DNA from 3 places in the Paenibacillus sp. FSL R5-0766 genome. Region 3 is predicted to be linked to each of the others. Evidence: a T-box and tRNA genes for the amino acid it is inferred to sense, from the RefSeq annotation. Region 3 holds a T-box; the other regions hold tRNA genes.
What was found. A T-box is a leader RNA that pairs with one kind of tRNA and senses whether it is charged. The one in region 3 lies ahead of MKY66_RS23615 (valine--tRNA ligase), so its partner is inferred to be a tRNA-Val.
Positions count from the first base shown of each region.

Region 1: it encodes a tRNA-Val, which carries the amino acid that the T-box ahead of MKY66_RS23615 (valine--tRNA ligase) is inferred to sense. The anticodon was not compared.
Region 2: it encodes a tRNA-Val, which carries the amino acid that the T-box ahead of MKY66_RS23615 (valine--tRNA ligase) is inferred to sense. The anticodon was not compared.

Region 1 is NZ_CP150227.1:357,210-367,378, reverse strand. Features, by position in the region: tRNA gene MKY66_RS01775 (tRNA-Gly) at 153-223, opposite strand; tRNA gene MKY66_RS01770 (tRNA-Pro) at 236-309, opposite strand; tRNA gene MKY66_RS01765 (tRNA-Arg) at 326-402, opposite strand; tRNA gene MKY66_RS01760 (tRNA-Gly) at 409-483, opposite strand; tRNA gene MKY66_RS01755 (tRNA-Leu) at 492-579, opposite strand; tRNA gene MKY66_RS01750 (tRNA-Lys) at 589-664, opposite strand; tRNA gene MKY66_RS01745 (tRNA-Gln) at 674-748, opposite strand; tRNA gene MKY66_RS01740 (tRNA-His) at 760-835, opposite strand; tRNA gene MKY66_RS01735 (tRNA-Thr) at 933-1,008, opposite strand; tRNA gene MKY66_RS01730 (tRNA-Asp) at 1,031-1,108, opposite strand; tRNA gene MKY66_RS01725 (tRNA-Met) at 1,134-1,207, opposite strand; tRNA gene MKY66_RS01720 (tRNA-Val) at 1,225-1,300, opposite strand; tRNA gene MKY66_RS01715 (tRNA-Glu) at 1,307-1,378, opposite strand; tRNA gene MKY66_RS01710 (tRNA-Ser) at 1,396-1,487, opposite strand; tRNA gene MKY66_RS01705 (tRNA-Asn) at 1,491-1,566, opposite strand; tRNA gene MKY66_RS01700 (tRNA-Ala) at 1,568-1,643, opposite strand; tRNA gene MKY66_RS01695 (tRNA-Ile) at 1,678-1,751, opposite strand; rRNA gene rrf (5S ribosomal RNA) at 1,811-1,927, opposite strand; rRNA gene MKY66_RS01685 (23S ribosomal RNA) at 2,009-4,934, opposite strand; rRNA gene MKY66_RS01680 (16S ribosomal RNA) at 5,241-6,793, opposite strand; gene rocF (arginase) at 7,407-8,369, opposite strand; gene MKY66_RS01670 (ornithine--oxo-acid transaminase) at 8,359-9,579, opposite strand; gene MKY66_RS01665 (amino acid ABC transporter permease) at 9,721-10,169, opposite strand, start outside.
Region 2 is NZ_CP150227.1:6,100,680-6,110,848, reverse strand. Features, by position in the region: rRNA gene MKY66_RS26420 (23S ribosomal RNA) at 1-1,168, shown strand, start outside; rRNA gene rrf (5S ribosomal RNA) at 1,245-1,361, shown strand; tRNA gene MKY66_RS26410 (tRNA-Asn) at 1,445-1,520, shown strand; tRNA gene MKY66_RS26405 (tRNA-Thr) at 1,524-1,596, shown strand; tRNA gene MKY66_RS26400 (tRNA-Glu) at 1,607-1,678, shown strand; tRNA gene MKY66_RS26395 (tRNA-Val) at 1,686-1,761, shown strand; tRNA gene MKY66_RS26390 (tRNA-Gln) at 1,771-1,845, shown strand; tRNA gene MKY66_RS26385 (tRNA-Lys) at 1,855-1,930, shown strand; tRNA gene MKY66_RS26380 (tRNA-Leu) at 1,937-2,017, shown strand; tRNA gene MKY66_RS26375 (tRNA-Gly) at 2,028-2,102, shown strand; tRNA gene MKY66_RS26370 (tRNA-Arg) at 2,110-2,186, shown strand; tRNA gene MKY66_RS26365 (tRNA-Pro) at 2,202-2,275, shown strand; tRNA gene MKY66_RS26360 (tRNA-Gly) at 2,287-2,357, shown strand; gene MKY66_RS26355 (WGxxGxxG family protein) at 2,589-2,936, opposite strand; gene ppc (phosphoenolpyruvate carboxylase) at 3,516-6,308, shown strand; gene sigW (RNA polymerase sigma factor SigW) at 6,569-7,135, shown strand; gene MKY66_RS26340 (zf-HC2 domain-containing protein) at 7,272-7,886, shown strand; gene cdaA (diadenylate cyclase CdaA) at 8,198-9,034, shown strand; gene MKY66_RS26330 (CdaR family protein) at 9,027-10,169, shown strand, end outside.
Region 3 is NZ_CP150227.1:5,441,588-5,451,756, forward strand. Features, by position in the region: gene MKY66_RS23610 (folylpolyglutamate synthase/dihydrofolate synthase family protein) at 33-1,409, opposite strand; gene MKY66_RS23615 (valine--tRNA ligase) at 1,488-4,154, opposite strand; T-box leader at 4,216-4,497, opposite strand; gene MKY66_RS23620 (LysM peptidoglycan-binding domain-containing protein) at 4,653-6,188, opposite strand; gene MKY66_RS23625 (RluA family pseudouridine synthase) at 6,555-7,463, opposite strand; gene hemL (glutamate-1-semialdehyde 2,1-aminomutase) at 7,460-8,764, opposite strand; gene hemB (porphobilinogen synthase) at 8,791-9,792, opposite strand; gene cobA (uroporphyrinogen-III C-methyltransferase) at 9,895-10,169, opposite strand, start outside.

The DNA of each region.
Region 1 (10,169 bases), 1.9 Mb from region 3:
ATGGATTCCGTTATTTAAGTAATTCTACGTTTATCATCAGTTGAGATTTCTACTGATTATTCGCGACCCTACTTTAAATAGAATACACTTATTCTTTTTAACACAAAAAAAGCCCTTGCTATAAGCAAAGGCTTTTCTGTATGTTACTCGGAAGCGGGTGATGGGAATCGAACCCACGCTATTAGCTTGGAAGGCTAAAGTTCTACCATTGAACTACACCCGCAAATAAAAAAAATCGGGATGACACGATTTGAACATGCGACCCCCTGGTCCCAAACCAGGTGCTCTACCAAGCTGAGCTACATCCCGATACTTATGAGAATAATGGCGCGCCCTGAGAGATTCGAACTCCCGGCCTTTTGATTCGTAGTCAAACGCTCTATCCAGCTGAGCTAAGGGCGCAAATATTGGAGCGGAAGACGGGAATCGAACCCGCGACCCTCGCCTTGGCAAGGCGATGCTCTACCGCTGAGCCACTTCCGCAAAACATATGGTGCGGTCGAGAGGACTCGAACCTCCACGGGGGGTTAGCCCACACGGACCTGAACCGTGCGCGTCTGCCAATTCCGCCACGACCGCAAAATATAATGGTGAGTCATGAAGGGCTCGAACCTTCGACACCCTGATTAAAAGTCAGGTGCTCTACCAACTGAGCTAATGACTCGTAATGAAATGGCTGGGGATATAGGATTTGAACCTATGCATGACGGAGTCAAAGTCCGTTGCCTTACCGCTTGGCTAATCCCCATTAAAAAATCATGGGGCGATCGAGGGGAATTGAACCCCCGAATGCCGGATCCACAAACCGGTGCGTTAACCACTTCGCCACGATCGCCATAGAGTAAGCCATTCATCCACTAAGAGTATCTTAGTATTAGCAACTGCATCTATAATATACATTCTATCACAAATTCAGATGTAAATACTAAAATTGGTGCCGGCGAGAGGACTTGAACCCCCAACCTACTGATTACAAGTCAGTTGCTCTACCAGTTGAGCTACACCGGCACGGTGTATATTTAATTAAAAATGGCGGAACCGACGGGATTCGAACCCGCGATCTCCTGCGTGACAGGCAGGCATGTTAGGCCAACTACACCACGGTTCCATAGTACTTTCTCAAGGAAAGTTAATTGCGGGGGCAGGATTTGAACCTGCGGCCTTCGGGTTATGAGCCCGACGAGCTACCGGGCTGCTCCACCCCGCGTCGTTATAAAAGTATTATGGTGGAGGCTGAGGGGATCGAACCCCCGACCCTCTGCTTGTAAGGCAGATGCTCTCCCAGCTGAGCTAAGCCTCCATAATATGACCCGTAGGGGATTCGAACCCCTGTTACCTCCGTGAAAGGGAGGTGTCTTAACCCCTTGACCAACGGGCCGTGCTAAAAAAATTATCTGGCGGAGAGAGAGGGATTCGAACCCTCGAGACGCTTGTGACGCCTACACGATTTCCAATCGTGCTCCTTCGGCCAGCTCGGACACCTCTCCATATGGCTCCCCGAACAGGGCTCGAACCTGTGACAACTCGATTAACAGTCGAGTGCTCTACCAACTGAGCTATCAGGGAATGGTGGAGCCAAGCGGGATCGAACCGCTGACCTCCTGCTTGCAAGGCAGGCGCTCTCCCAGCTGAGCTATGGCCCCATACACTGTGTATTTCTTTGTTGTGGTCTTGCTATGGGCCCTGGTGGACTCGAACCACCGGCCTCACCCTTATCAGAGGTGCGCTCTAACCAACTGAGCTAAGGGCCCTAATATATATCCCTTATTCCTTTGCAAGGGGGGCAAAAAAAATACCCCAAAGGGAAATCGCTTGGCGGCGTCCTACTCTCCCAGGACCCTGCGGTCCAAGTACCATCGGCGCTAGAGGGCTTAACGGTCGTGTTCGGGATGGGTACGTGTGGAACCCCTCCGCCATCGCCACCAAACGCATAGCTTAGCTTACATTTCAGAGTGGTTGTTCTCTGAAAACTAGATTCGAAACGAAACATGCGATTTATCACTTGCTATTGGATAAGCCCTCGACCGATTAGTACTGGTCAGCTCCATGCATTGCTGCACTTCCACCCCCAGCCTATCTACCTCGTCGTCTTCAAGGGGTCTTACATACTGGGAAATCTCATCTTGAGGGGGGCTTCACGCTTAGATGCTTTCAGCGTTTATCCCGTCCGTACATAGCTACCCAGCGGTGCTCCTGGCGGAACAACTGGTACACCAGCGGTACGTCCATCCCGGTCCTCTCGTACTAAGGACAGCTCCTCTCAAATTTCCTACGCCCACGACAGATAGGGACCGAACTGTCTCACGACGTTCTGAACCCAGCTCGCGTACCGCTTTAATGGGCGAACAGCCCAACCCTTGGGACCTACTTCAGCCCCAGGATGCGATGAGCCGACATCGAGGTGCCAAACCTCCCCGTCGATGTGGACTCTTGGGGGAGATAAGCCTGTTATCCCCAGGGTAGCTTTTATCCGTTGAGCGATGGCCCTTCCATGCGGTACCACCGGATCACTAAGCCCGACTTTCGTCCCTGCTCGACTTGTAGGTCTCGCAGTCAAGCTCCCTTATGCCTTTGCACTCTTCGAATGATTTCCAACCATTCTGAGGGAACCTTTGGGCGCCTCCGTTACTCTTTAGGAGGCGACCGCCCCAGTCAAACTGCCCACCTGACACTGTCCCCGCACCGGATTACGGTACCAGGTTAGAACCTAGATACGATCAGGGTGGTATCCCAACGTTGCCTCCATGCAAGCTGGCGCTCACACTTCAAAGGCTCCCACCTATCCTGTACAGATCGTACCCAAATTCAATATCAAGCTGCAGTAAAGCTCCATGGGGTCTTTCCGTCTTGTCGCGGGTAACCTGCATCTTCACAGGTATTAAAATTTCACCGGATCTCTCGTTGAGACAGCGCCCAAGTCGTTACGCCATTCGTGCGGGTCAGAATTTACCTGACAAGGAATTTCGCTACCTTAGGACCGTTATAGTTACGGCCGCCGTTTACTGGGGCTTCGGTTCACAGCTTCGGATTGCTCCTAACCACTCCCCTTAACCTTCCAGCACCGGGCAGGCGTCAGCCCGTATACTTCGCCTTACGGCTTCGCACAGACCTGTGTTTTTGCTAAACAGTCGCTTGGGCCTTTTCACTGCGGCCCCCTCGTGCTATTCACACTACCGGGGCACCCCTTCTCCCGAAGTTACGGGGTCATTTTGCCGAGTTCCTTAACGAGAGTTCTTCCGCGCGCCTTAGAATACTCTTCTCGCCTACCTGTGTCGGTTTGCGGTACGGGCACCATCACCTGGCTAGAGGCTTTTCTTGGCAGTGTGAGATCATGACCTTCGCTACTATAATTTTCGCTCCCCATCACAGCTCAGCCTTACAATGTGCGGATTTGCCTACACATCAGCCTTACTGCTTAGACGGACATCCATCAGTCCGCGTCACTACCCTACTGCGTCCCCCCATTGCTCATAACGGCTTACGGTGGTACAGGAATTTCGACCTGTTGTCCTTCGACTACGCCTTTCGGCCTCGCCTTAGGTCCCGACTTACCCTGAGCGGACGAGCCTTCCTCAGGAACCCTTAGGCTTTCGGCGGATCAGATTCTCACTGATCTTTTCGTTACTCATACCGGCATTCTCACTTGTATAATGTCCAGCGCTCCTTACGGTACACCTTCAACCCTTATACAACGCTCCCCTACCCCTGATGCAAAGCATCAAGCCATAGCTTCGGTGGTGTGTTTAGCCCCGTTACATTTTCGGCGCAGAGTCACTCGACCAGTGAGCTATTACGCACTCTTTAAATGATGGCTGCTTCTAAGCCAACATCCTGGTTGTCTGTGCAACTCCACATCCTTTCCCACTTAACACACACTTGGGGACCTTAGCTGATGGTCTGGGCTGTTTCCCTTTTGACAATGGATCTTAGCACTCACTGTCTGACTCCCGGAAGTAAGTCTATGGCATTCGGAGTTTGACTGAGCTTGGTAACCCTTGCGGGCCCCGCACCCAATCAGTGCTCTACCTCCACGACTCTGTTTTCCGAGGCTAGCCCTAAAGCTATTTCGGGGAGAACCAGCTATCTCCGAGTTCGATTGGAATTTCTCCGCTACCCCCACCTCATCCCCGCATTTTTCAACATGCGTGGGTTCGGGCCTCCAGTGCGTGTTACCGCACCTTCACCCTGGACAGGGGTAGATCACCCGGTTTCGGGTCTACGTCCACGTACTATGTCGCCCTATTCAGACTCGCTTTCGCTGCGGCTCCGGCTCTTCACCTTAACCTTGCACGGGAACGTAACTCGCCGGTTCATTCTACAAAAGGCACGCCATCACCCCTAAAACGGGCTCTGACTTTTTGTAAGCACACGGTTTCAGGTTCTATTTCACTCCCCTTCCGGGGTGCTTTTCACCTTTCCCTCACGGTACTGCTTCACTATCGGTCGCTAGGAAGTATTTAGCCTTGGCAGATGGTCCTGCCGGATTCATACGGGGTTTCACGTGCCCCGCACTACTCGGGATCCGTCTCGGAGGGAACAGACTTTCAACTACAGGGCTTTTACCTTCTTTGGCGGGCCTTTCCAGACCTCTTCGCTTAACCGGTTCCTTTGTAACTCCATGTGAGACGTCCCACAACCCCAAAGAGCAAGCTCTTTGGTTTGGGCTTCTCCGCGTTCGCTCGCCGCTACTGACGGAATCACTATTGTTTTCTCTTCCTCAGGGTACTTAGATGTTTCAGTTCCCCTGGTATGCCTCTACACAACCTATGTATTCAGTTGTGAGTAACTGGAAATTACCCCAGCTGGGTTTCCCCATTCGGACACCCCCGGATCAAAGCTTGCTTACAGCTCCCCGAGGCAGTTTCGTTGTTCGCCACGTCCTTCATCGGCTCCTAGCGCCTAGGCATCCTCCGTGTGCTCTTAGTAGCTTAACCTCGTGCTCCGGTTTCGACTGTTCGCTTCCCTTGTTTTGCTTGCGCAAAGCCAAAAGTCGCTCCCATTCGATACCATCGTACGTGCAATCTACCGTTTTTATTGAAACTTGTTTAACACAAGTTCAGCTAAAAAGGAATGTTCTAATTCGCGTTTGTTTCGTTTCGATATCTAGTTTTCAAAGAACAAGCTCCATGCAAAAGCAAGCTGTTTGAGAGTTTGAGCTCTCAAAACTGAGCAACGAGTGAGTGTTTTGCAGCTGAGCTGCATATTTGAATGTTTCCGTTGCAGGAAACGATTCTCCATAGAAAGGAGGTGATCCAGCCGCACCTTCCGATACGGCTACCTTGTTACGACTTCACCCCAATCATCTATCCCACCTTCGGCGGCTGGCTCCTTGCGGTTACCCCACCGACTTCGGGTGTTATAAACTCTCGTGGTGTGACGGGCGGTGTGTACAAGACCCGGGAACGTATTCACCGCGGCATGCTGATCCGCGATTACTAGCAATTCCGACTTCATGCAGGCGAGTTGCAGCCTGCAATCCGAACTGAGACCGGCTTTGTTGGGATTGGCTCCATCTCGCGATTTCGCAGCCCGTTGTACCGGCCATTGTAGTACGTGTGTAGCCCAGGTCATAAGGGGCATGATGATTTGACGTCATCCCCACCTTCCTCCGGTTTGTCACCGGCAGTCTATCTAGAGTGCCCACCCGAAGTGCTGGCAACTAAATATAAGGGTTGCGCTCGTTGCGGGACTTAACCCAACATCTCACGACACGAGCTGACGACAACCATGCACCACCTGTCTCCTCTGTCCCGAAGGAAAGGTACATCTCTGTACCGGTCAGAGGGATGTCAAGACCTGGTAAGGTTCTTCGCGTTGCTTCGAATTAAACCACATACTCCACTGCTTGTGCGGGTCCCCGTCAATTCCTTTGAGTTTCAGTCTTGCGACCGTACTCCCCAGGCGGAGTGCTTAATGTGTTAACTTCGGCACCAAGGGTATCGAAACCCCTAACACCTAGCACTCATCGTTTACGGCGTGGACTACCAGGGTATCTAATCCTGTTTGCTCCCCACGCTTTCGCGCCTCAGCGTCAGTTACAGCCCAGAGAGTCGCCTTCGCCACTGGTGTTCCTCCACATATCTACGCATTTCACCGCTACACGTGGAATTCCACTCTCCTCTTCTGCACTCAAGTCACCCAGTTTCCAGTGCGATCCGGGGTTGAGCCCCGGGATTAAACACCAGACTTAAATGACCGCCTGCGCGCGCTTTACGCCCAATAATTCCGGACAACGCTTGCCCCCTACGTATTACCGCGGCTGCTGGCACGTAGTTAGCCGGGGCTTTCTTCTCAGGTACCGTCACCTTGAGAGCAGTTACTCTCCCAAGCGTTCTTCCCTGGCAACAGAGCTTTACGATCCGAAAACCTTCATCACTCACGCGGCATTGCTCCGTCAGGCTTTCGCCCATTGCGGAAGATTCCCTACTGCTGCCTCCCGTAGGAGTCTGGGCCGTGTCTCAGTCCCAGTGTGGCCGATCACCCTCTCAGGTCGGCTACGCATCGTCGCCTTGGTGAGCCGTTACCCCACCAACTAGCTAATGCACCGCAGGCCCATCCCCAAGTGACAGATTGCTCCGTCTTTCCAGTTTTCTTCAGGCGAAGAAAACAACTATTCGGTATTAGCTACCGTTTCCGGTAGTTGTCCCAAACTTGAGGGCAGGTTGCCTACGTGTTACTCACCCGTCCGCCGCTAAGTATCAAGGAAGCAAGCTTCCTATCAACTCCGCTCGACTTGCATGTATTAGGCATGCCGCCAGCGTTCGTCCTGAGCCAGGATCAAACTCTCCAATAAAGTATTGAAAAGAGCGATAAGCTCATTTTGAATCTGACGAGATTAAAAATCTCATTTGTGCTCCAGTCGATCCAAGCCAAGGCTTGTCTCCAACTTTCGCGTTCATTCTGCAAGCAGAATGTTCACTCACTCGTTGTTCAGTTTTCAAAGATCAAACTTGTTTCGTTACCGAATGTTGTTCTCTTCAGCAACTCTTATATAATATCATGTCCGAACCAACTTTGCAAGCTCTTTTTTAAGTTTCTTTCGAAGCTTATTTCATTTGCTTGCCGCACCGTGTAAACCGTGTTTTCTTGGCCGGAATTAGAATATATCATGTACAGATTTCAATTGCAAGTCTTTTTTCAAAAATGATAATCACCCCACATCATCAGCACGATATGTAATCTGACGCTCCTGTACTATAGAAATAACTCTCAGCATCCTCATTACGGCACTTCTAATATACTTATCCATTAAACATAACCAGGGAAGCCACTTCCACTGCGATTGCAGTGAACAATTGATTGTGTACTAGCCCCGGTTTTCAGAGATCACATTTTTCTTTCCTTCTATAATAAATAAAGTACATTCCTCAGGCACAGCTTACACACTCCGCTTCACTTCTCAGTGCTTACAATATGCGCTTACCAAGTAACGAAGCAATCAGTTCCACACCAAGTCGTGCCGTGTGTCTATTGCGATCCAACAACGGATTCACCTCAACCAGTTCCATGGACGTAACTTGATTTGTGGAAGCAAGCATCTCCAATGCATAATGTGCTTCTCGGTAATTCAAACCACCCGGTACTGGTGTGCCTACACCCGGAGCTTCACGTGGATCCAGACAATCCAGGTCAAAGCTGACATGAATACCATCTGTCCCTTTCCCAGCTATAGCTATTGCCTGCTCAATAACTTGCTGTATTCCCATCCGGTCAATATCATGCATCGTAAATGCTCGAATTCCCAGTCCCTTAATCTGCTCTCTCTCATACTCATCCAGATCACGCAGACCAATATAGACCAAGTTGGACGGATCAATAAACGCGCCTGCTCCAGCAATGTGTGACAGATTGAATGCAGTATGCCCCAAGGATGCAGCCACACTCATCCCATGCATATTACCGGTCAAGCTGCGTTCTTCCGTATTCAAGTCTGCATGCGCATCAAACCAGATCACACCCAAATTCGAATAGTGCGCTGTTAGCCCGGCAAAAGTACCAATCGCTACACTATGATCTCCCCCAAGCACAAGTGGAAAAGCTCCCTCCTCTACTGCACATGATACTTCACTACACACCTTCTCACTGACCTGACGTACCTCATTTAAGTGTTTTACACGATTCCGCTCAGTAGGGGCAGCAGCTTCAGAAGGACAATCTACCCGCACTTCTTTGGAGAGCACTAGCCCAAGACTCGCAATCTCCCGCTTCAGTCCAGCTGTAATCAATTCATCCGGCCCCAACTCCGCTCCACCTCTCGCTCCACCGAGTCCAAAAGGAACCTTAATGATAGCAATACGCCGTACAGATGTTTGACTTGTATCAATAGAAGTCTTAATTATTCCACCATGGATATCATCTTCATTTTTCATGTAGGTCAGCTCCCTCATTGATGATCAATACCTGCTCAATTCTCTCCAGTGCCCAGTCAATCTCAGACTCTTTAATTGTCAGTGGTGGAGCAAATCGAATGGTTGTCTCATGGGTTTCTTTACACAGCAGTCCAGTAGACATCAAACGCTCACAATAAGGACGGGCTGGCTCATGCAATTCAACACCTATAAATAAGCCTTTCCCCCGAATATCCCGTATGGCTGAACTACGAATATCTCGAAGTCTTTTCATAAAATAGTTCCCCAGACGCTCCGATCGCTCGGCAAGCTTCTCATCTTCAAGAACTTTAAGAGCTGCTATAGCCACGGCGCAAGCGAGTGGGTTACCCCCAAACGTAGAACCATGAGACCCCGGCTCAAACAAATCAAGTATCTCCGCATCAGCAGCGATAGCCGAGATGGGCATGACTCCTCCCCCCAGCGCTTTGCCCATAATCCAGATGTCTGGTTCAACCCCTTCCCAGTCGGAGGCAAAACGGCGACCTGTTCTTCCAAATCCGGTCTGGATCTCATCAGATACAGTCAAAACCTGCTGGCTCTTACACAGAGCAAAAGCTTCAGCCAAATATCCAGCAGGCGGGATAACGATTCCAGCTTCGCCCTGAATAGGCTCTACAAGAAAACCAGCCGTATTTGGCGTAATGGCCTTTTTCAGCGCTTCAATATCTCCATAGGGAATAATCCGGAATCCAGGTGTGAACGGTCCAAAATCTTTTTTATACTCCGCTGAAGAAGAAAAGGACGTAACCGTCAGAGTTCTTCCGTGAAAGTTACCAGAGCATACGATAATCTCGGCTTGATTTTCCGGTACACCTTTGCAACGATAAGCCCATCTGCGTACCGCCTTCACCGCTGTCTCCACCGCTTCCGCTCCTGTATTCATGGCGAGAATCTTCGATTTCCCCGTGAATTGTGAGAGTTTCTGATAAAAAAGAGAAGCTGAGCTGCTGTGGAATGCCCGTGATGTCAGCGTAACCTGATCTGCCTGATCCTTAAGCGCCTGTATGATCACAGGATGTCTATGACCATGATTCAATGCAGAGTATGCACTTAACATATCCATATAACGGCGGCCTTCAGGGTCTTCCACCCATACCCCTTCCGCCTGTTCAATAACAATAGGGAGCGGATGATAATTAGGTGCAGCATAACGCTCCGACCAATCAATTAACATTTTGGAATCTGACATACACACCCAACACCTTTCCAAAATATTGTATACAAAATACAATAACAATGTATGCGATGCTATCCCCATTTACGACTACATCTCTCTTTTTCCACTCCAGCCTACTCCAAGCCTTTCTCGAATCCAATCCTTTATCAATAGTTAGCGAGAAGTAGACAGTCTACGTTCCAACCAAGAGAGTAAATTAGCCAGTGTAAATGTGATGATAAAGTAGAGGCCGGCGGCAACAAGCAGCGGAGCAAGCGGCTGGAACGTAACACCCTGAATCGTTCTGGCCGTGTATATAATCTCGGCTATGCCGATCATGGAGACAAGCGAAGAATCTTTAATGATAATAATGAATTCATTGCCGATAGCTGGAAGCATGTTACGAAAAGCCTGAGGCAGTATAATATAGCGAAGTGTCATACCATGTGTCATACCAAGGGAGCGCGAAGCCTCGGTCTGTCCTTTATCAATCGCTTGAATCCCGGCCCTGAACACCTCCGCCATATAAGCCGAGCTATTCATCGTCAGAGCCACCACCCCTGACATAAATGCCGGCAAGTTCACACCTACAACCGTCAGACCATAATGAATAATAAGAATCT
Region 2 (10,169 bases), 660 kb from region 3:
GTAGTGTGAATAGCACGAGGGGGCCGCAGTGAAAAGGCCCAAGCGACTGTTTAGCAAAAACACAGGTCTGTGCGAAGCCGTAAGGCGAAGTATACGGGCTGACGCCTGCCCGGTGCTGGAAGGTTAAGGGGAGTGGTTAGGGAGTCATCCCGAAGCTGTGAACCGAAGCCCCAGTAAACGGCGGCCGTAACTATAACGGTCCTAAGGTAGCGAAATTCCTTGTCAGGTAAATTCTGACCCGCACGAATGGCGTAACGACTTGGGCGCTGTCTCAACGAGAGATCCGGTGAAATTTTAATACCTGTGAAGATGCAGGTTACCCGCGACAAGACGGAAAGACCCCATGGAGCTTTACTGCAGCTTGATATTGAATTTGGGTACGATCTGTACAGGATAGGTGGGAGCCTTTGAAGTGTGAGCGCCAGCTTGCATGGAGGCAACGTTGGGATACCACCCTGATCGTATCTAGGTTCTAACCTGGTACCGTAATCCGGTGCGGGGACAGTGTCAGGTGGGCAGTTTGACTGGGGCGGTCGCCTCCTAAAGAGTAACGGAGGCGCCCAAAGGTTCCCTCAGAATGGTTGGAAATCATTCGAAGAGTGCAAAGGCATAAGGGAGCTTGACTGCGAGACCTACAAGTCGAGCAGGGACGAAAGTCGGGCTTAGTGATCCGGTGGTACCGCATGGAAGGGCCATCGCTCAACGGATAAAAGCTACCCTGGGGATAACAGGCTTATCTCCCCCAAGAGTCCACATCGACGGGGAGGTTTGGCACCTCGATGTCGGCTCATCGCATCCTGGGGCTGAAGTAGGTCCCAAGGGTTGGGCTGTTCGCCCATTAAAGCGGTACGCGAGCTGGGTTCAGAACGTCGTGAGACAGTTCGGTCCCTATCTGTCGTGGGCGTAGGAAATTTGAGAGGAGCTGTCCTTAGTACGAGAGGACCGGGATGGACGTACCGCTGGTGTACCAGTTGTTCCGCCAGGAGCACCGCTGGGTAGCTATGTACGGACGGGATAAACGCTGAAAGCATCTAAGCGTGAAGCCCCCCTCAAGATGAGATTTCCCAGTATGTAAGACCCCTTGAAGACGACGAGGTAGATAGGCTGGGGGTGGAAGTGCAGCAATGCATGGAGCTGACCAGTACTAATCGGTCGAGGGCTTATCCAATAGCAAGTGATAATTCGCATGTTTTGTTTCGAATCTAGTTTTCAGAGAACAACAACTCTGAAATGTAAGCTACGCGTTTGGTGGCGATGGCGGAGGGGTTCCACACGTACCCATCCCGAACACGACCGTTAAGCCCTCTAGCGCCGATGGTACTTGGACCGCAGGGTCCTGGGAGAGTAGGACGCCGCCAAGCGAACTCTTTCATCATACATAGAAAACAGGCTCTGCATGTTGATGTTGTACGATGAATTGCATTTGCACTGCAAATGCATATATTCCCTGATAGCTCAGTTGGTAGAGCACTCGACTGTTAATCGAGTTGTCACAGGTTCGAGCCCTGTTCGGGGAGCCATTTGCTCTCATAGCTCAGTAGGTAGAGTGCATCCATGGTAAGGATGAGGTCACCGGTTCGATCCCGGTTGAGAGCTTTGGAAATGGGGCCCGTTGGTCAAGGGGTTAAGACACCTCCCTTTCACGGAGGTAACAGGGGTTCGAATCCCCTACGGGTCATATAGTTGGAGGCTTAGCTCAGCTGGGAGAGCATCTGCCTTACAAGCAGAGGGTCGGGGGTTCGATCCCCTCAGCCTCCACCATATTTTTATTGGGGATTAGCCAAGCGGTAAGGCAACGGACTTTGACTCCGTCATGCATAGGTTCAAATCCTATATCCCCAGCCATTTTAGTATGAGTCATTAGCTCAGTTGGTAGAGCACCTGACTTTTAATCAGGGTGTCGAAGGTTCGAGCCCTTCATGACTCACCATCATATGCGCGTGTGGCGGAATTGGCAGACGCACTAGACTTAGGATCTAGCGTCTTTGACGTGGGGGTTCAAGTCCCTCCACGCGCATCCTTTATTTGCGGAAGTGGCTCAGCGGTAGAGCATCGCCTTGCCAAGGCGAGGGTCGCGGGTTCGATTCCCGTCTTCCGCTCCAATATTTTGCGCCCTTAGCTCAGCTGGATAGAGCGTTTGACTACGAATCAAAAGGCCGGGAGTTCGAATCTCTCAGGGCGCGCCATTATTTTTTTAGTATCGGGATGTAGCTCAGCTTGGTAGAGCACCTGGTTTGGGACCAGGGGGTCGCATGTTCAAATCGTGTCATCCCGATTTTTGTTTATGCGGGTGTAGTTCAATGGTAGAACTTTAGCCTTCCAAGCTAATAGCGTGGGTTCGATTCCCATCACCCGCTTACAGGATATAACGAAAAGCCTTTGCAGATGCAGAGGCTTTTTACTTTTATTAACGTAAGAATTAGCAGTTATTTATATAATATTTTATGTAAAGTACAATACAGGTTTATTTAAAAAAGAGCCAAGACCCCTTTACTATCCAATTAGGGAGGTCTTGGCTCTTCTGTTTATCTCTATGGGTGAGCTGCCTCTAAGACGTAGCAGCTATTGTATAGTGAAGAGCGCACAATTTAACGTTCGTTGTGGTCCGTCACTCTTTTACGCATGCCAGCTAATCCAAGCAGTCCCAGCAAACCAAGCCAGCCCCAATCCATGCCGTTGTCACGGTCGGTTGTTGTAGCATTTGCCCGAACATTGTTGGTACGATAGTCACCATTGTTGCGGTAGTTTCCATCCATGTTCATATTCATGTTGGAATTAGTGTTTGTGCGGTCCATGTAGTTGGTGTCCTGATAAGACCGGACACGTGAGCCGGTTGTATCCATTCCTTTGGACATTTGACCATCAGCAGCAGCAGGGCCAGCCATCGCGGCCACCAGAAGCACGGAAGCAATAATTGTTGTACCTTTCTTCATCATTTGGATTCCTCCTTTTTAGTAAGAGCTATAGATTAATCTGCCCAAAAAGCTAAGAACATTATGTAGAAATGGTCTGTTAAGATATCCCTACGTTTACAGTAGGTTAGGAACATACATAAGAAACTCCCCTAATAAGCAGACTTGTAGTGGGAAGGAATTTATAATTTTATCTTTAATTTATTACGTCACTGTGGTAAAGTATACAAAAGCTTGCTTTGCCGGTCATGTTTCTTTGTATATCATCTGTTCTCAAATAATGAAATTATGCGGTATAACCTTACGATCAGGTACCATGGAATCATATCTAAAGTAACTGTATATTTATAAATTTTTAAGCATAGGTATGAGATATTTGATTTATCTAAAGTACGTGAAAAAGGTATCATGCGACAGCATATGACCATTAATTGAAGCAGAACAAGAAAATGAATAAAAAAGCGTGTTTTTGTGCTGTAAATCGGGGATAATCCCCATTTTTTCTAGTAGAAAAATAAAGATTTTCGTACCATTTTATTGTATGATGTTATGAAGGTGTCAAATTTACGTGTACGAATGGAACGATCAGATGGGAGGATAAGCATGACTGAAACTATGGTAACCGCCAGCAAAAGCCAATCCAACAACCTGCTTCGGCGAGACGTGCGGTTCCTGGGCAATATACTCGGAGAAGTTCTTGTCCATCAAGGCGGCACGGAGCTTCTAGATATCGTTGAGAAGATTCGGGAAACGAGCAAATCGTTGCGTGCAGAATTTCTGCCAGAACTCTATGCAGAGTTCAAAACGATGATCCAGGAATTAGACTCGGACAATCGTCACCAGGTTATTCGGGCTTTCGCTATTTATTTTCAATTAGTTAATATTGCTGAACAAAACCATCGGATCCGGCGTAAACGGGATTATGAACGTTCTGCTGGGGACGCTGTGCAGCCAGGATCGATTGAGAAAGCAGTACAGGATCTTAAGGAACGTGGACTGTCTCATACAGAGGTGGAAGAGATTCTTGATGATTTGTCACTGGAACTCGTTATGACAGCTCACCCAACCGAAGCCATGCGCCGGGTTATTCTGGACATCCACAAGCGGATATCCGAAGACGTCATGTCACTTGATAATCCTACGCTGACGTTGCGTGAACGTGAACAGTTGCGGGAGAAGTTGCTGAACGAAGTCATTACACTATGGCAGACTGATGAGCTTCGTGACCGTAAACCGACTGTGCTTGATGAAGTGCGGAACGGGATGTATTACTTTCATGAAACGTTGTTCCACGTACTTCCGGATGTATATCAGGAGCTGGAACGCTGCCTGAACAAATTTTATCCTGACCATGACTGGCATGTGCCGACGTATTTGCGGTTCGGTTCCTGGATCGGTGGAGACCGGGATGGAAATCCTTCGGTAACTTCAGATGTAACATGGCAGACACTCTTGATGCAACGCAAGCTCGCTTTGCGTGAATACCAACGGATTATGATTGAACTTATGGGCCATCTCAGCTTCAGCACAAACATCATTCACGTATCGGATGAGCTGGTGCAGTCGATTGAGCAGGACCGTAATTCTGTTACATTGAAAAAAGTGGATATCTGGCGGAATGAAAAAGAGCCATACCGCATCAAATTGGCTTATATGATTGCCAAGCTGAACAATGTACTGGATGAGAACAAATTAGGTCAGCCTGACCGTTATCATAGCGCACAGGATTTGATTGATGAACTGATGATTATTGATCGAAGTCTGCGCCATCATTTTGCCGATTACGTAGCAGATACGACCATTCGCAAAATGATTCGTCAAGTAGAGTTGTTTGGTTTCCATACTGCAGCATTGGATGTGCGTCAGCACAGTAAGGAACATGAAAATGCGATGTCGGAGATTTTGGCGAAAATGAACATTGTAGAGGATTATGCGCGTCTGACTGAAGACGGTAAAATCGATCTGCTTGCTCGTTTGCTGGATGATCCACGTCCGCTTACTTCTCCTTATCATCAATACACGGAGGGAACCAAAGAATGTCTGGATGTCTTCCGTACCATTAAGCGTGCCCAAAACGAATTTGGGAACGGCTGTATCACAAGTTACCTGATCAGTATGACGCAGGGCGCAAGTGATTTGCTGGAGGTTATGGTATTTGCCAAGGAAGTGGGCTTATTCACCAAAGGACACAACGGTGAGGTTGTATCTACTCTTCAAGCGGTACCACTGTTTGAAACCATTGATGATCTACATGCGGCTTCGGACATTATGCAGAAGCTGTTCAACCTTCCTGTATACCGCGCAAGCGTAAAAGGACGGAATGAACTGCATGAAATCATGCTTGGTTATTCTGACAGTAACAAGGATGGCGGAGTGGTTACAGCCAACTGGGAACTGCGTGTAGCAATGAATGCCATCACGGCTGTAGGTAATGAACATGGCGTTAAGCTGAAGTTCTTCCATGGACGTGGCGGGGCTCTGGGACGTGGAGGCATGCCACTCAACCGCAGTATTCTTGCTCAACCACCACATACGATTGGTGGGGGCATCAAGATTACGGAGCAGGGAGAGGTTATTTCTTCCCGTTATTCCCTTCAGGGGATTGCATACCGCAGTCTGGAGCAGGCAACTTCGGCTCTAATCACAGCAGCACTTAATGGGCTTGAGCCGCAAGAGTCAGCATCCGAACGTCATTGGGACAGCATCATCAAAGAGATTTCGGAAGTATCTCTGACGAAATATCAGGATCTGATTTTCCGTGATCCAGACTTCTTCACATTCTTCAAAGAATCAACGCCGCTTCCGGAGGTTGGTGAGCTGAACATTGGCTCCCGTCCATCCAAGCGTAAAAATAGTGATAAGTTTGAAGATCTGAGAGCGATCCCTTGGGTATTCGCCTGGACTCAAAGTCGTTATCTGCTTCCGGCATGGTATGCGGCAGGAACAGGATTGCAAAGTTACTATCAGGGTAAAGAGGAAAATCTGGTTGTCCTGAAAGAAATGTATGCAAGCTTCCCATTCTTCCGTACATTAATTGATACGGTACAGATGGCCGTAGCCAAGGCAGATCTGGTGATTGCCAAAGAATATTCAGCAATGACTTCGAACAAGGAAGCCCGTGATCGCATATACGGTCAGATTGAAGCCGAATTCAAGCTCACAAAAGAGCTGATTCTGAAAATTACCGGAGAAGCTGAAATTTTGGATGATGTACCGGTTATTCAAGAATCCATTCGTCTTCGTAACCCTTATGTAGATCCGTTGTCCTACATGCAAGTTCAACTTCTGAGCGAGCTCAGAGATATGCGTGAACGTGGTGAGGATGATACGGAACTGCTCAGAGAAGTGTTGCTGACAATTAACGGCATCGCTGCAGGACTGCGTAATACAGGTTGATGATTGAACTGCTTCATTTGAATAATCATATGTAACAAAGTACCTATTACTTTGTTGAATAAAAGCTCCATTCTCTGCTCTACGGAGTGAGAGATGAAACGGGACTCCTGCGGGAGTTCCCGTTTTTACTGTTTTTGGCGGATATTTGTCATACAGTCTTGATTTTTGACCAAAGTTGATTTACGATTTGATTGGTGAATTACAAGTGTGGACGGGTATCAGAAGACGGAAGACCCATCAGCATGTCTGGGGGAATAAGGGTGGACAATTTGGAGAACAGGCTTATTAAACTGGTGCTCAAGGGCGACCAAAGAGCCTTTGCAGAAATCGTTGAACTATATAAGGACAAGCTATTTCATTTGGCATACCGGATGCTGAACAATCGTCATGAAGCTGAAGACGTTGTGCAGGAGACGTTTTTGCGTGTGTTTCGTAATATGGAGAAGTACGACCCGAACCAGAAGTTCTCAACCTGGATCTACCGGATCGCAACCAATCTGTGTATTGACCGACTGCGCAGAAAGAAACCTTCATACTCTTTGGATGCTGAACTGAATGATCAGGAAGGATCTGATGGTTATGCGATGCTCCCGAGTGATGATCGTACACCGGAGAGTGAAGCGCTCCTGTCAGAAACGCAGACACTCATTCGTGAGGCCATTGACAGTTTGCCAGCCAAGTATAAGTCCGTTATGATTCTGAGATATTTACAGGACTTGTCGCTACAGGAAATCAGTGACGTGACAGGTATGCCCGTAACAACGATCAAGACACGCGTTCATCGGGGCCGTGATTTTCTACGTAAAAAATTGGAGTATAAGTTATAAATGTTAAACGCCTTTAAATATGGGCGAAATTATTTGAAACATATCCGAAACGGATGCGTATGTAATGTATGCAAGTCTTATGCGTGCTTTTTAATGGCACATGGACTAAGTGATTTAAGAAAGGATTGGCTCTCATATGGATTGCAACTCGGCCGTCTCTTTAATGCATGAATGTTTGGATGAGTCGTTGTCCCCGGCCCAGAAGGTTGAACTGAAAAGTCACCTTGTGATCTGTCCGGATTGTCGCATGCGCTTTAAAGAGTTGGAACAGACGGAAATGTTACTCTTTGCCATGAAACACTATTCACCGTCTGCCTCTGATGAGCTGACCAATCGAATTATGAATGCTCTGCCCCAGCCCAAGAGACAGCAAGCATGGCTCAAATGGGTCAAAGGACATCCCGCGCTGACGGCGGCAGCCTTCTTTTTGGTCGTGATGCTCTTTAGCGCCTTGAATTTCTGGAATCAGAATAACGAGATGGTTGTTAAGGGAAATAATCTGGACCAGATCGTGATTCAGGGTAACACGGTTATTGTTCCTGAAGGTAAGTCAATTGCTGGCGATCTTACGATAGAAAATGGAACCGCACAAGTATATGGTGATGTGAACGGCAATCTGACGGTTATCGACGGACAACTGTTTCAGGCTTCAACGGCGCATATTTCAGGTCAGGTGAAAAGTATTGATCAGGCGCTGGACTGGTTCTGGTACAAAATAACCAATATGGTAAATGAAGTGGCTTATCGCTAGAACAGGGTAAAATCTTCAATGGTATATACCAAGCAGGGTACCTCCAGATTGCATGGGGTACTCTTTTTTTATACGAAACTTTGTAAATCATGGGAAATGTGATGTTTATGTGCAGTTTGAGACTGCCGTAACTTGCAACCTGAACGTTAACGTTATAACCTAGATACTAAAGAGAACATACTACTACATATAGATACGCATTTTGCACAAATCGAATGATGCAAAACGCGGAGACAAAGGATTATATAAAATCCTAATGGGTTAATATGAGATCAGGGTTACTCATCAATGGGGATAGCGGGGGCTGGCTTATGAATTATTTTGCTGACTTAACGTGGACAGAGTCCATTAAGGACGTTATCGATATATTGATCGTTACCTATATTATGTACAAACTGATTTTGCTTGTGCGGGGGACACGTGCGGTTCAGCTCCTGAAAGGGATTCTGTTCCTTGTGCTGATCTGGGCATTAAGTACGTGGCTAAACCTGTATACGCTCAAATGGTTAATGAACCAGATGTTTACGTTTGGTGTTGTTGCGGTGTTCATTATCTTTCAGCCGGAACTGCGTCGTGGTCTGGAGCAATTGGGACGCGGTAAGCTGTTTGGACGTTCAGCGGCAGCGAGTGATGAAGAATTAACCGTGTTAATTGGTGAGATTATTAAGTCAGTTAATTATTTGTCACGGCGTAAAATTGGCGCTTTGGTCGTATTTGAACGTGAAACGGGTCTGAACGATTACACGGAATCGGGCATTAAGATGCACTCTCTGGTCAGCTCGGAGCTGATGATTAACATCTTTATTCCAAATACACCGCTCCATGATGGAGCCGTTATTATACAGGGAAAACAGATTTCGGCGGCAGCTTGTTATTTGCCATTATCAGAGAATCCTTTTATCAGTAAGGAATTGGGAACACGTCATCGTGCAGCAATCGGGATTACCGAAGTTGCAGATGCGATCTGTTTGGTTGTCTCCGAGGAGACAGGACAAGTGTCACTTGCAATGAATGGACAGGTCGTTCGTGATATTAAGGAAGAATCGCTGATTGCCAAACTGTATGAGGAGTTGCGCCCTACATCCAATCTGAAAAAGAATGGCTGGACAACCTTCTGGAAACGGAAGGGAGGACGTAACAATGGATAAGTGGTTTAACAATAATAACTTTGCCAAAATACTTGCGCTTGCGGTGAGCCTGCTGCTCTGGTTCATGATTCATCTGGATGAGGTACCAACCACTCCTACGATTACAACAGGGACAACCAACAAGGTTGTGGAACGTACGGTGCCTGTTCAACCTTATGGATTAGACAACAACAGCTATGTGCTTACTTCATTAAGTACGGATGAGGTCCGGCTTGAGATCAAAGGACAGCGCTCGATGCTAACATCGATTTTTACGAATGATGATTACAAGGTACTGGTCGATCTGAGTCAGGTGAAAGATGGGTCCAATACACTGCCACTTGTACCTGATCTGCCTTCCGGGGTAGAAGTGGTCAGCATGGAACCTTCCATGGTTACGGTGAACGTAGAAAAATTGGGCACCAAATCCTTCAATGTGAATATTGTACCCGAAGGGGAACCATCCGCCGGATACAGCGCTGGAACGCCCGTAATTGAACCTTCGACGCCGGTTAAGGTAACTCTGCCCGAAGGACAACTCGAGGCTGTAGCGAAGGTCCAGGGCAGTGTGAGCGTGAAAGATGTCAAGGAAGATGTCATACAGAAAAAAGTGAAACTTCAAGCATACGATGCTGAGGGCAAGGTCCTTGAAAATGCGATTATAACGCCTCAAACGGTTGAAGTCCGGGTTCCGGTCAATCAGCCCTATACATCTGTACCCTTAAGAATCAAATATTCGGGACAGCTTCCGGAAGGCCTGGTACTCTCCACGGTAGAGCCAAGCGTGAAAGAAGTCTCGGTTTATGGATCAGAGGATGCGCTTGCGGGTATACAGGCCTACGACCAAGTAACCCTTGATCTAACGCAGTTTGAGCAGTCAGGTACGTCAACAGTTAACGTGGACTTGACGCCGCCTTCCGGTTTTGAGAAAATCGAGCCTAGTTCGATTCAGATCAAGGTAACCATATCCCCATTTGACGAGGCAGAGGAGACTACCAAAGTCTTTCCGAGCGTCCCCATCACACTTACCGATGCGGGGAATGGGCTGGAAGGTACACTCGTTACGCCTAAAAGTGGCGGTCTGAACCTCACACTCACAGGCTCAGCTAGTATGCTTGAGGGTCTAAGTAGTGATGATCTCACGTTAACCGGGGAT
Region 3 (10,169 bases):
ATGAACGTGTTCCGATGTATTTAACAAAACTTTCACCAACCTTTTTCAGAATCGGTTTGATGCAAAAGGGCTGCCCGCACATCCGCAATCAGGTACAGTGTGCCGGAGACCACCCCCAGATCTTCCGCTTCCGTCCGTGACTTCAATAGATCAAGTGCCTTTGCCCATTCGGGCTCGACGATGATTTCCAGTTCCTGCTTCGCAATGGCGGGACGTACCCGTTCGACAATCTGCAGCAATTCGGCTGCATCCATTTTGCGTCGGAAATCTGGCTCGGTCAGGATCAGCGTATCCACTAGTGGCAGTATATGCTGCAAATACGCTTCGTGATGCTTATTTGCCAACATACCCATCATCAAAATTAACTTGTTGTGCGGATAGACATCCATAATGCTCTTGGCCAGTGACTCTGCCCCTTCCGGATTATGTGCTCCATCAAGCACAATTCGGGGTTCATCGACGACTTTTTCGAATCTTCCTGCCCAGAAAGCATTCTCCAGTCCAAGTGCAATATCGTTGTCATCCAGCATAAATGCCATGTATTGTCTAAGCAATTCAAGCACCATAAGTGCGGCCGCTGCATTGTCACATTGATGTGAGCCCTGCATGCGGATGCGAACGTCCAGATCACGGAACGGGCCTGTAAAATGAAAAGATTGTCCGTTCTCATTGCTGTCCAGTCTATGATAAGAGAATTGATCTCCGGCCAAATACACGCTTGATTGAAGCTGCTGAGCTTTCTCCTGAATCACCTTCACAGCTTCGGGTTGAGTCGCGCATGTCACAACGGGTACTCCCGGCTTGATAATACCTGCCTTTTCTCCAGCAATCTGCTCAATCGTATCTCCAAGCACATCCGTATGATCCATACCAATGTTGGTGATGACGGACACAACAGGTGCGACAATATTCGTTACGTCCATCCTTCCCCCTAGCCCCGTCTCCCATACCACAACGTCAGGGTAACACTCCTCTGCATAGTACAGAAGCGCCAGAGCTGTGGACACCTCAAACATCGTGGGTGATCCAAGCGGAGTGGAGGCCATTTCCATGACCAGTGGATGTAATCGGTTCGAGAGCTTAAGCAGGATTTCTTCAGGAATATCCTCACCGTTGTATTGAAAACGGTTTGTAAACTTGGTGATATAAGGCGACGTAAAGGTACCCACATCATATCCAGCCTGAAGAAGCACTGACGTCAAAAAAGCGCAAGTCGAACCTTTGCCGTTCGTTCCCGCGACATGAATAAACTTGAGACGTTGGTGTGGATTGCCTAACATGGACATCAGATTCTCGATTCGTTCCAATCCAGGTCGGATGCCAAAAGGAATAAGGCCATTGATCCAGTCCACGGCCTCGTTGTACGTAAGTAAAGGAGCTGCTGCATCTGTCGCGTCTAATTCCGTCATCTGATTCACCTTCGGTCCCGAGTTTGAGTGAAAAAAGCGGCCGGATGGCATAATGGCTCTCCATCCGACCCAAATATATTAACCTTTAAGTTCCTTGATTCGTGCAATCACTTTATCCCGTTTATCGGAATAATCTGCTTGCTTGGCGCGCTCTTCCTCAATAACTTTGGCAGGAGCTTTGGCAACAAAGCCTTCGTTCGCCAGCTTTTTCTCTACACGGAGAACTTCGCCCTCAAGGTTCTCCAACTCTTTCTCCAAACGAGCCACTTCCTGCTCGATATCAATAAGACCTGCGAGCGGCAAGTATAGTTCTGCCCCCGTAATGATCGCAGTCATTGCCTTATCCGGTGAGTTTAAATCCAGCCCACTATCGAACTCGGACGTATTACAGAAACGTTTGATGTAGTGACTGTTACGCTCAATGATGCTGGACGTCTCAGCACTGTTTGCTTTGACCATCAACTCGATCTTTTTGCTCATCGGCACGTTCACTTCTGCACGAATGTTTCGAACTGCACGAATGGTATCCATCAGCAGGTTCATCTCGGCAACAGCCTCTGGGTTCTCCAGAGCAGGATCATATACCGGCCATGATGCCAGCGTAATGGTCTCACCTTCATGCGGCAGATGCTGCCAGATCTCTTCGGAGATGTATGGCATAAACGGATGAATCAGGCGCATCGTCTGATCCAGCACATAAGCAAGTACGGATTGTGTTTTCTTCTTGGCAACCGGATCTTCCCCATAGAAGGACAGCTTAGCAAACTCAATGTACCAGTCACACAGGTCATCCCAGATAAAGTTATACAACACACGACCCGTTTCCCCAAATTCATACGCTTCGATTAGACGCGTAATATCGCGGGAAGTTTCGTTCAGACGGTGCAAAATCCAATAATCCGCTGTACCAAGCTCTCCGCTAATGTCACGTTCCTCATAGGTGAATCCTTCCAGATTCATCAATGCAAAGCGCGAAGCATTCCAGATCTTGTTGGCGAAATTACGAGCCTGCTCCACCCGTTCCCAACGGAAACGCAGATCCTGACCTGGCGTGCTGCTGGTTGAGATCATGTAACGCATTGCATCTGCACCGTATTTCTCAATCACATCCAGCGGATCTACACCGTTGCCCAGTGATTTGGACATTTTGCGTCCATCTGCATCACGAACAAGACCATGCATCAGCACATCCTTGAACGGAATCTCATCGGTGAATTCCAATGCAGTGAAAATCATACGTGCAACCCAGAAATATATGATGTCATACCCTGTCACAAGTACACTTGTCGGATAATAACGTTTCAGGTCTTCCGTATCTTCCGGCCAGCCTAGTGTGGAGAATGGCCATAAGCCGGAGCTAAACCAAGTATCGAGTACATCTTCGTCCTGTCTGAGCTTGCGTCCAGCATACTCTGGCAGCGTTGTTGGATCTTCAGCAGATACGATGATTTCACCCGTTTCTTCATCATACCAGGCAGGTATACGATGTCCCCACCACAGTTGACGGGAAATACACCAGTCACGAACGTTTTCGATCCAGTTCAGATAAGTTTTCTCAAAACGATCCGGAACAAAATTAACCCCTTCGCCGCTCTGTTGTTTCTTAATCGCTCTCTCTGCAAGTGGCTTCATCTCAACGAACCACTGTGTAGAAAGATACGGCTCAACAACAGCTCCGGTACGTTCACTGTGTCCAACCTGATGCGTGTGATCCTCAATGTTGATCAATACGCCCTGCTCTTTCAAGTCAGCAACAATCTGCTTGCGGCAGTCACTGCGGTCCAGTCCCTGATACTTGCCTGCCTCAGCATTCATTGTGCCGCTCTCATCCATGACCGTAATCTGAGGAAGATCATGACGAAGACCTACTTCAAAGTCATTTGGATCATGCGCAGGCGTGATTTTAACTGCGCCACTTCCAAATTCTTTATCCACATAATCATCAGCGATAATTGGAATTTCGCGTCCAATGATAGGCAGTACAAGTACTTTACCAATCATATCTGCATAACGCTCATCCTTCGGATGTACAGCAACCGCTGTATCACCCAGCATCGTTTCAGGACGCGTTGTTGCCACTGTAACGTAGCCGCTTCCGTCTTTGAGCGGGTACCGCAGATGGTACAAGTGACCCTGAACCTCTTTATATTCAACCTCAATGTCGGACAGAGCTGTCCGGTTCACCGGGTCCCAGTTAATGATGCGTTTGCCTCGGTAAATAAGGCCTTTTTCATACAGTTGAACAAATACTTTACGAACCGCTTGGGACAGACCTTCATCCAGCGTAAAACGTTCACGTGAGTAATCAAGCGACAATCCCATTTTGCCCCATTGCTGACGAATGGTAGTGGCATATTGATCTTTCCAGTCCCATACCTTCTCCAGAAACTTCTCGCGTCCCAGATCATAACGAGTCAGACCTTCTTCACGCAGCTTCTGCTCCACTTTGGTTTGGGTAGCAATACCTGCATGGTCGGAACCCGGAAGCCACAGCGCATCATAACCTTGCATCCGTTTGGTGCGGATCAGAATATCCTGCAGTGTAAAATCAAGCGCATGCCCAATGTGCAGCATCCCGGTCACATTCGGGGGCGGAATTACAATTGTATACGGCTCGGCATCTTTACGTTGACCGGCTTTGAAATATCCACGTTCCATCCAGGTGGCGTACCATTTATCCTCCGCCGCCTTAGGATCGTAAGTGGTCGGCATTTCTGTTGCAGCTGATTTTTTTTCCTCAGACATGTGTCATTCCTCCGTTACTTCATCATCTTCGCCAAAAAAAACAAAAAAAACCTTTCATCCATCAAAGGACGAAAGGTTAGCTTTCGCGGTACCACCTTTGTTTCACGCCTACAGCAAGATAGACTTCACCCTCTGTACATGACGTGACACTTCAAGCAGATAACGGCTGCTACCGGCCCATCCTACCTCAGTAATAAATGACGATAAATCTCATTCATCCCTTGTATTCAAACAGGCAACTCCCGGGCGACTTCGATCAGTTGGTTCCTGCGGAATCTCACAGCGTTGCAATTCCACTCTCTGAAAGGTCATACTGTCTACTACTCCCGTTCCACGTTGTTCTTCAAAAAACCTACACACATCATACCTTGCTCGTGCGCGATAGTCAACCTGACAACAGCGGATAAAGAGCGCTGGAATGCAGGTTTAGGACGAATCATGCAAAAACCCGCAATCCTCAAGGGGATCACGGGTCGTAACGAAGGCTTTAACTACGGATTAAGGGATGTACAATATCTGACCTTCTTCCACAACCTGCTCAGATAATCGGTTATACAACTGAAGTTCCCTCGTGCTCAATTGATAACGATCTGCAATGGCATCCAGTGTATCTTCTCGCTGAACGATGCACAGTTTCACCTTGCGGAATGGGGTCTGGTCCACGATTGTTCCCAAGAACAGGTTCTTCCATTCCACATCATCAGCTGGATACGTTTCTTCCTGTACCTCACCCGCAGGAACCTCATCACCTCGCTCCACTTCAGCATCACGTGCCGCTCTGCCCGAGGATAACAAGGAAGAGATACCTACGCCCTCTTCTTGCCGGGGTGCGGATTCTTTTTTGCTGCCAAAAGCAACCTTCAGCTCCGGCTTGTCTTCCGTCTCAGCCACAGGTTCAGGAACAAATGCTTCGTTCTGTACGAACTCGTCTACCCCAGTCGCTTCAAAAGACGGCCGGTCTTCCTCCGCATTGCCTGGATCGGACGAAGCAAATACACCTTGCCAGTTCTCCGCCTGTGATTCGCCCGGGACATCGGCAACCGCCTGATTCTCCTGCTGAGGTACAGATCTCGCTGATTCGAAGTGCCATACCTCTGGTGCGTCCGGTACATCCGGTGCTGCCAACTCATTAGATGATTGAGCAGTAGGCTCTGAGACTGCTTGATCTGCACTTCTCGAGTTCGCAGGCAATACATCCACGGAAGGCTCGGACCAACCCGAAGACTCGTCTTCCAGAGGCAGCAATGGTTCCGACTCAGGGTAAGAAGCTAACCGATCAGCGGTCTCAGCCATAAATGATGAGATCGGAGAAGGTTCGCTGTATTGCTCATGAGATGCCAATTCATCTGCATTCGCCGTCAGAGATGCGGGATCTTCGTTTGCATCAGGTTGTCTGTTTTCGTTAGCATACTCCGCACTTTGCTCCTCGGATTGAAGTGGCTCGGCCAATGACGAATTCGCATATTGCTGATGATATTCAGGAGCACCATATGCAAGTTCTGCTGCATTCGCAAGTCTCTCTTCCTCACTCCGCTGGAGCAGGTACTCTTGTGCAAATGTGTTGGGATCGCTGCCTGTCTGTGCTGCTTCATCGGAACGGTTGGATTGCTGAGCATCAGGTGAATGAACAACTGTAAACTCATCTGCTGACCACACTTGTGGCTCTTCAACAGGAAAACCCTCGATGCCTCGCAGCGACAATACGCCTGTAATGTTCAGACTGCGATTGGATAACAGATCCACGTCAAAATTTTCGATCTCGATAGAAATATCCTCAATCGATCTGACCCGGTTCAGCGGCACTGTGATCTCCACGGGAATGAAATGTTTGAGCTCCTCTGAAGCCTCATTTTCTCCTCTGTACGCACCTGTAAGTAAAAGATGCCCTCTTAACGTGGCATGATCATCCTGCCCTATGACTTGAATGCGCGGGTATAGTTCAATCTCCTCCAATTCCTCAATCGCAGGGACTCCCTCAGACAAATGAACGCGCTCATAAATATCGAACCGCAAACCATAAGGTTGATTCAACAAAGGTGGCGTCCTCCTTTCGGCATATGTTCACCATGATCCTTCTCATGGGACTGATCCATGGTCCAAATCCTTCGTTACCCCATCTATATGCCTTGAATGAGGGGAGCATGCCACCTTTTGAAAAACCTTGCTATATATGTTCAACTCATGGTTATTTACACTGTCACTCCAATGACAGAACAACCTTCTGATCGCTGTTATCCCCAGATTTTTTTCATTCCTTTTTATAAAGGGAAAATCCGGGGATAGCTTATGCTTCCGAAGTAGCTTTCTTTCAGAAAGCTTTTAGGCGAACGCTTTGCTTCTTCTGGTTGTTTCTGTCCTCTCCGTTCTCGTGTAACCAGTTAGTCGAACTTATATAGTGTATTAATAATTTTGACGCTCACGCTCTGCCAATTGTGTGAAATCGGACGGCCACGGGTCGTTCACTTCAATCATCGCTCCGGTTAAAGGATGACTAAACTTAAGCACCTCTCCGTGAAGTGCTTGTCGCCCAATGGCATCCGCTCTACCTCCATACAACGAATCACCAATAAGCGGGTGTCCCGCGTAACTCAGGTGTACACGAATTTGGTGTGTTCGTCCTGTATCCAGCTTTAATCGTACAAGGGTTGCTCGTTCCCACACTTCGACGATCTCCAAATGGGTAACAGCTTCCTGTCCACCTTCCGAGACACGTCTGCGCTGCTTGTGATGTCTATCCTTGCCAATCGGAGCATCAATTTTGTGGAGTTCAAGAGGGATTTGTCCACCTGCAATGGCTACATAATGGCGGCCAATCTCTTTGCGACGCATCGCTTCATCCAGTTTGGCGAGAGCAAAAGCATTTTTGGCATACAGGACAGGTCCGGTTGTATCCTCGTCCAGTCGATGAACATGGCGTACGCTCGCCTGGATTCCGTTCATTTCATAATAAGAGGCAACCACATGATCCAGCGTGATGGCCTGATCAGCACGGCTTCCATCTGGATGCAGTTTCATGCCTGCCGGTTTGTGCATAACCAGACAGAAATCATCCTCATACAATACATCCACATCAGCCCAGCGTGTCTCAACATCGATTGGCTGGGACGCAAAAAGGGCCAGCCGAAGCCGGTCCCCTGCAAGTTGTATTCCTTGGTTTGCTTTCAGCTGACGAAGCAGTTTCTCCGGAAACTGAAGTTCAGACAATAACCATTGCTCTGCGGCCATCGGTTTGTCCGAACTGCCTGTTACGGCTTTCCCTGGCATCAGCTCCAGCCATTCCCCGCGGCGTTTCCAACTTTTGATGGTCATAACGATTGAAGAGCTTTACGATTCGCCTCAATCGTATCGTCAATATCCTGCTCCGTGTGCACACCAGAGACAAACATGCCTTCGTATTGCGAAGGTGCAACACTCACACCTTGATCAATCATGGCCGCAAAATAACGACGGAATTGATCCAGATTGCTTTCTTTGGCAATATCATAATTGGTTACTGGAACGGCACTGAAGAATGGACAAACCATGGAACCCACACGGTTAATGGTTATCGCAACACCCGTCTCAGCTGCATTTTTCTCGAATCCGGCTTGCAGACGTGCAGACAATGTCTCCAGACGGTCATAGACCTCTGGTGTTAACAATTTGAGCGTGGTATATCCTGCTGCCATAGCCAGCGGGTTCCCACTAAGTGTACCCGCCTGATAGATTGGTCCTGTTGGAGCAATCTGTTCCATCAGATCCCGACGACCACCATAAGCACCAACCGGAAGTCCGCCACCGATAACTTTACCCAGACAAGTCAGGTCAGGTGTAACCCCATACCGTCCCTGGGCACAGTTCAACCCTACGCGGAAACCGGTCATGACTTCGTCAAAAATAAGCAGGCTGCCATATTGGGTTGTCAAACTGCGCAGGCCTTCAAGGAAACCGGAAGCCGGAGGTACAACCCCCATGTTACCTGCCACAGGTTCCACAATAACAGCGGCCAGTTCTTCACCATAACGTTCAAAAGCAAGCTTAACGGACTCCAGATCGTTGTAAGGTACCGTAATTGTATTCACAGCTACACCTTCAGGTACACCTGGACTATCCGGTAGACCCAGTGTTGCAACACCTGAACCAGCCTTGATCAGCAAGCTGTCCGCATGTCCATGATATGATCCTTCAAACTTCAGAATTTTACTGCGTCCGGTTACCCCGCGTGCCAGTCGAATGGCACTCATCGTTGCTTCCGTACCGGAATTAACCATCCGCACGATATCGATAGAAGGTACACGCTCACAGACCAGTTTTGCCATCTCGGTCTCCAGCAAGGTAGGCGCACCAAAGCTTGTTCCTTTGAGGGCTGTCTCACGCAAAGCTTCTACAACGTCAGGGTGTGCATGTCCCATAATGAGTGGGCCCCACGATCCCACATAGTCAATAAAAACATTGCCATCAATATCGTAGATTTTGGACCCTTCACCGCGTTCTGCATAGATCGGAGTAAGCCCTACCGATTTGAATGCGCGTACAGGGCTGTTCACACCCCCGGGTATGTACTGCTTCGCTTCCTCAAACGCGCTGCGTGAGCGCTCATCATTGCGACGATTACCTTGTTGTGCAGTCATGAATATCCTCCTTAATGTAATGTATTTTATTTCTCAGCCAACCAGCGTGAAGCGTCTTTTCCGTAGTAGGTAATGATCATATCTGCACCTGCGCGTTTCATGCTGAGCAGGATTTCCATGGCAACTTTTTTCTCATCGATCCAGCCTTGAATCGCCGCCGCCTTCACCATGGCATACTCGCCACTTACATTATAGGCAACAAGCGGAAGATCAAATTGATCCTTAATCGTGCGCATAACATCCAGATAGGAGAGGGATGGTTTTACCATCAACATGTCCGCTCCTTCGAGCACATCCGTCTCTGCTTCACGCAAGGCTTCACGCGCGTTCGCCGGGTCCATCTGATATGACTTGCGGTCTCCGAATTGTGGTGTGGAATCCGCAGCTTCACGGAATGGACCATAGAATGCAGATGCATATTTAACAGAGTAAGACATAATCGGAATATGACTGAATCCATTCTCATCCAGCCCCGCGCGGATCGCTTGCACAAATCCATCCATCATGTTGGATGGTGCAATAATGTCCGCTCCTGCTTTGGCTTGAGACACTGCCGTTTTCACGAGCAGATCAAGTGATTCGTCATTTAACACATCTCCGCAGATGTGACCGTCAATCTCCACGGTGTGTACCATACCGCAGTGACCGTGATCCGTAAATTCACACAGACAAGTATCCGCAACAACCAGCAGTTCCGGGTACCAGGATTTGATCAATCTCGTCGCTTCCTGCACAATGCCATCTTCAGCGAAGCCAGATGAACCCACACTGTCCTTCGTCTCGGGAATACCGAACAATAACACGGCTGGAATCCCCAACTCAGCAATTTCCGTTACTTCCTCTTGAAGACGATCCAACGAGAAGCGGAACACGCCAGGCATGGATTTAATTTCAGATTTTACATTTTCTCCATACGTCACATAGATCGGTTGAATAAAGTCGTCCACGGTTAGATGGGTCTCTCTGACCATATTACGAATACCTGTGGATTGGCGTAAACGGCGATGCCGTACAATTGGAAAACTCATACGAGTAAAACCTCCTTGAAAGTTAAATAGAGCAAAAAGGGAAGCGCGCTGGTATCCTATCGAATTCAGCACGCTTCATATGTTGACATGATTACATGTGTATTAATTTCGAAGAGCGCCTTCTTGGGTGCCTGTCCGTTTCCAGTCGCATAGCACTGTGATCAAGCTATCCATCGTTGCTTCCTCTGCCATCAGTGTAACCTTTAGTCCAGCGGCTTCTGCCGTCTTCGCTGTAACAGGTCCGATACACGCAACCTCCACATCTTTCAATAAAGGCAATGGATCTTGCAACCCCATACGTTTCAACATACTCATGAAGTTGGTAACCGTCGATGAACTTGTAAAGGTCACCGCATGAATACCACCTTCTTCAAGTA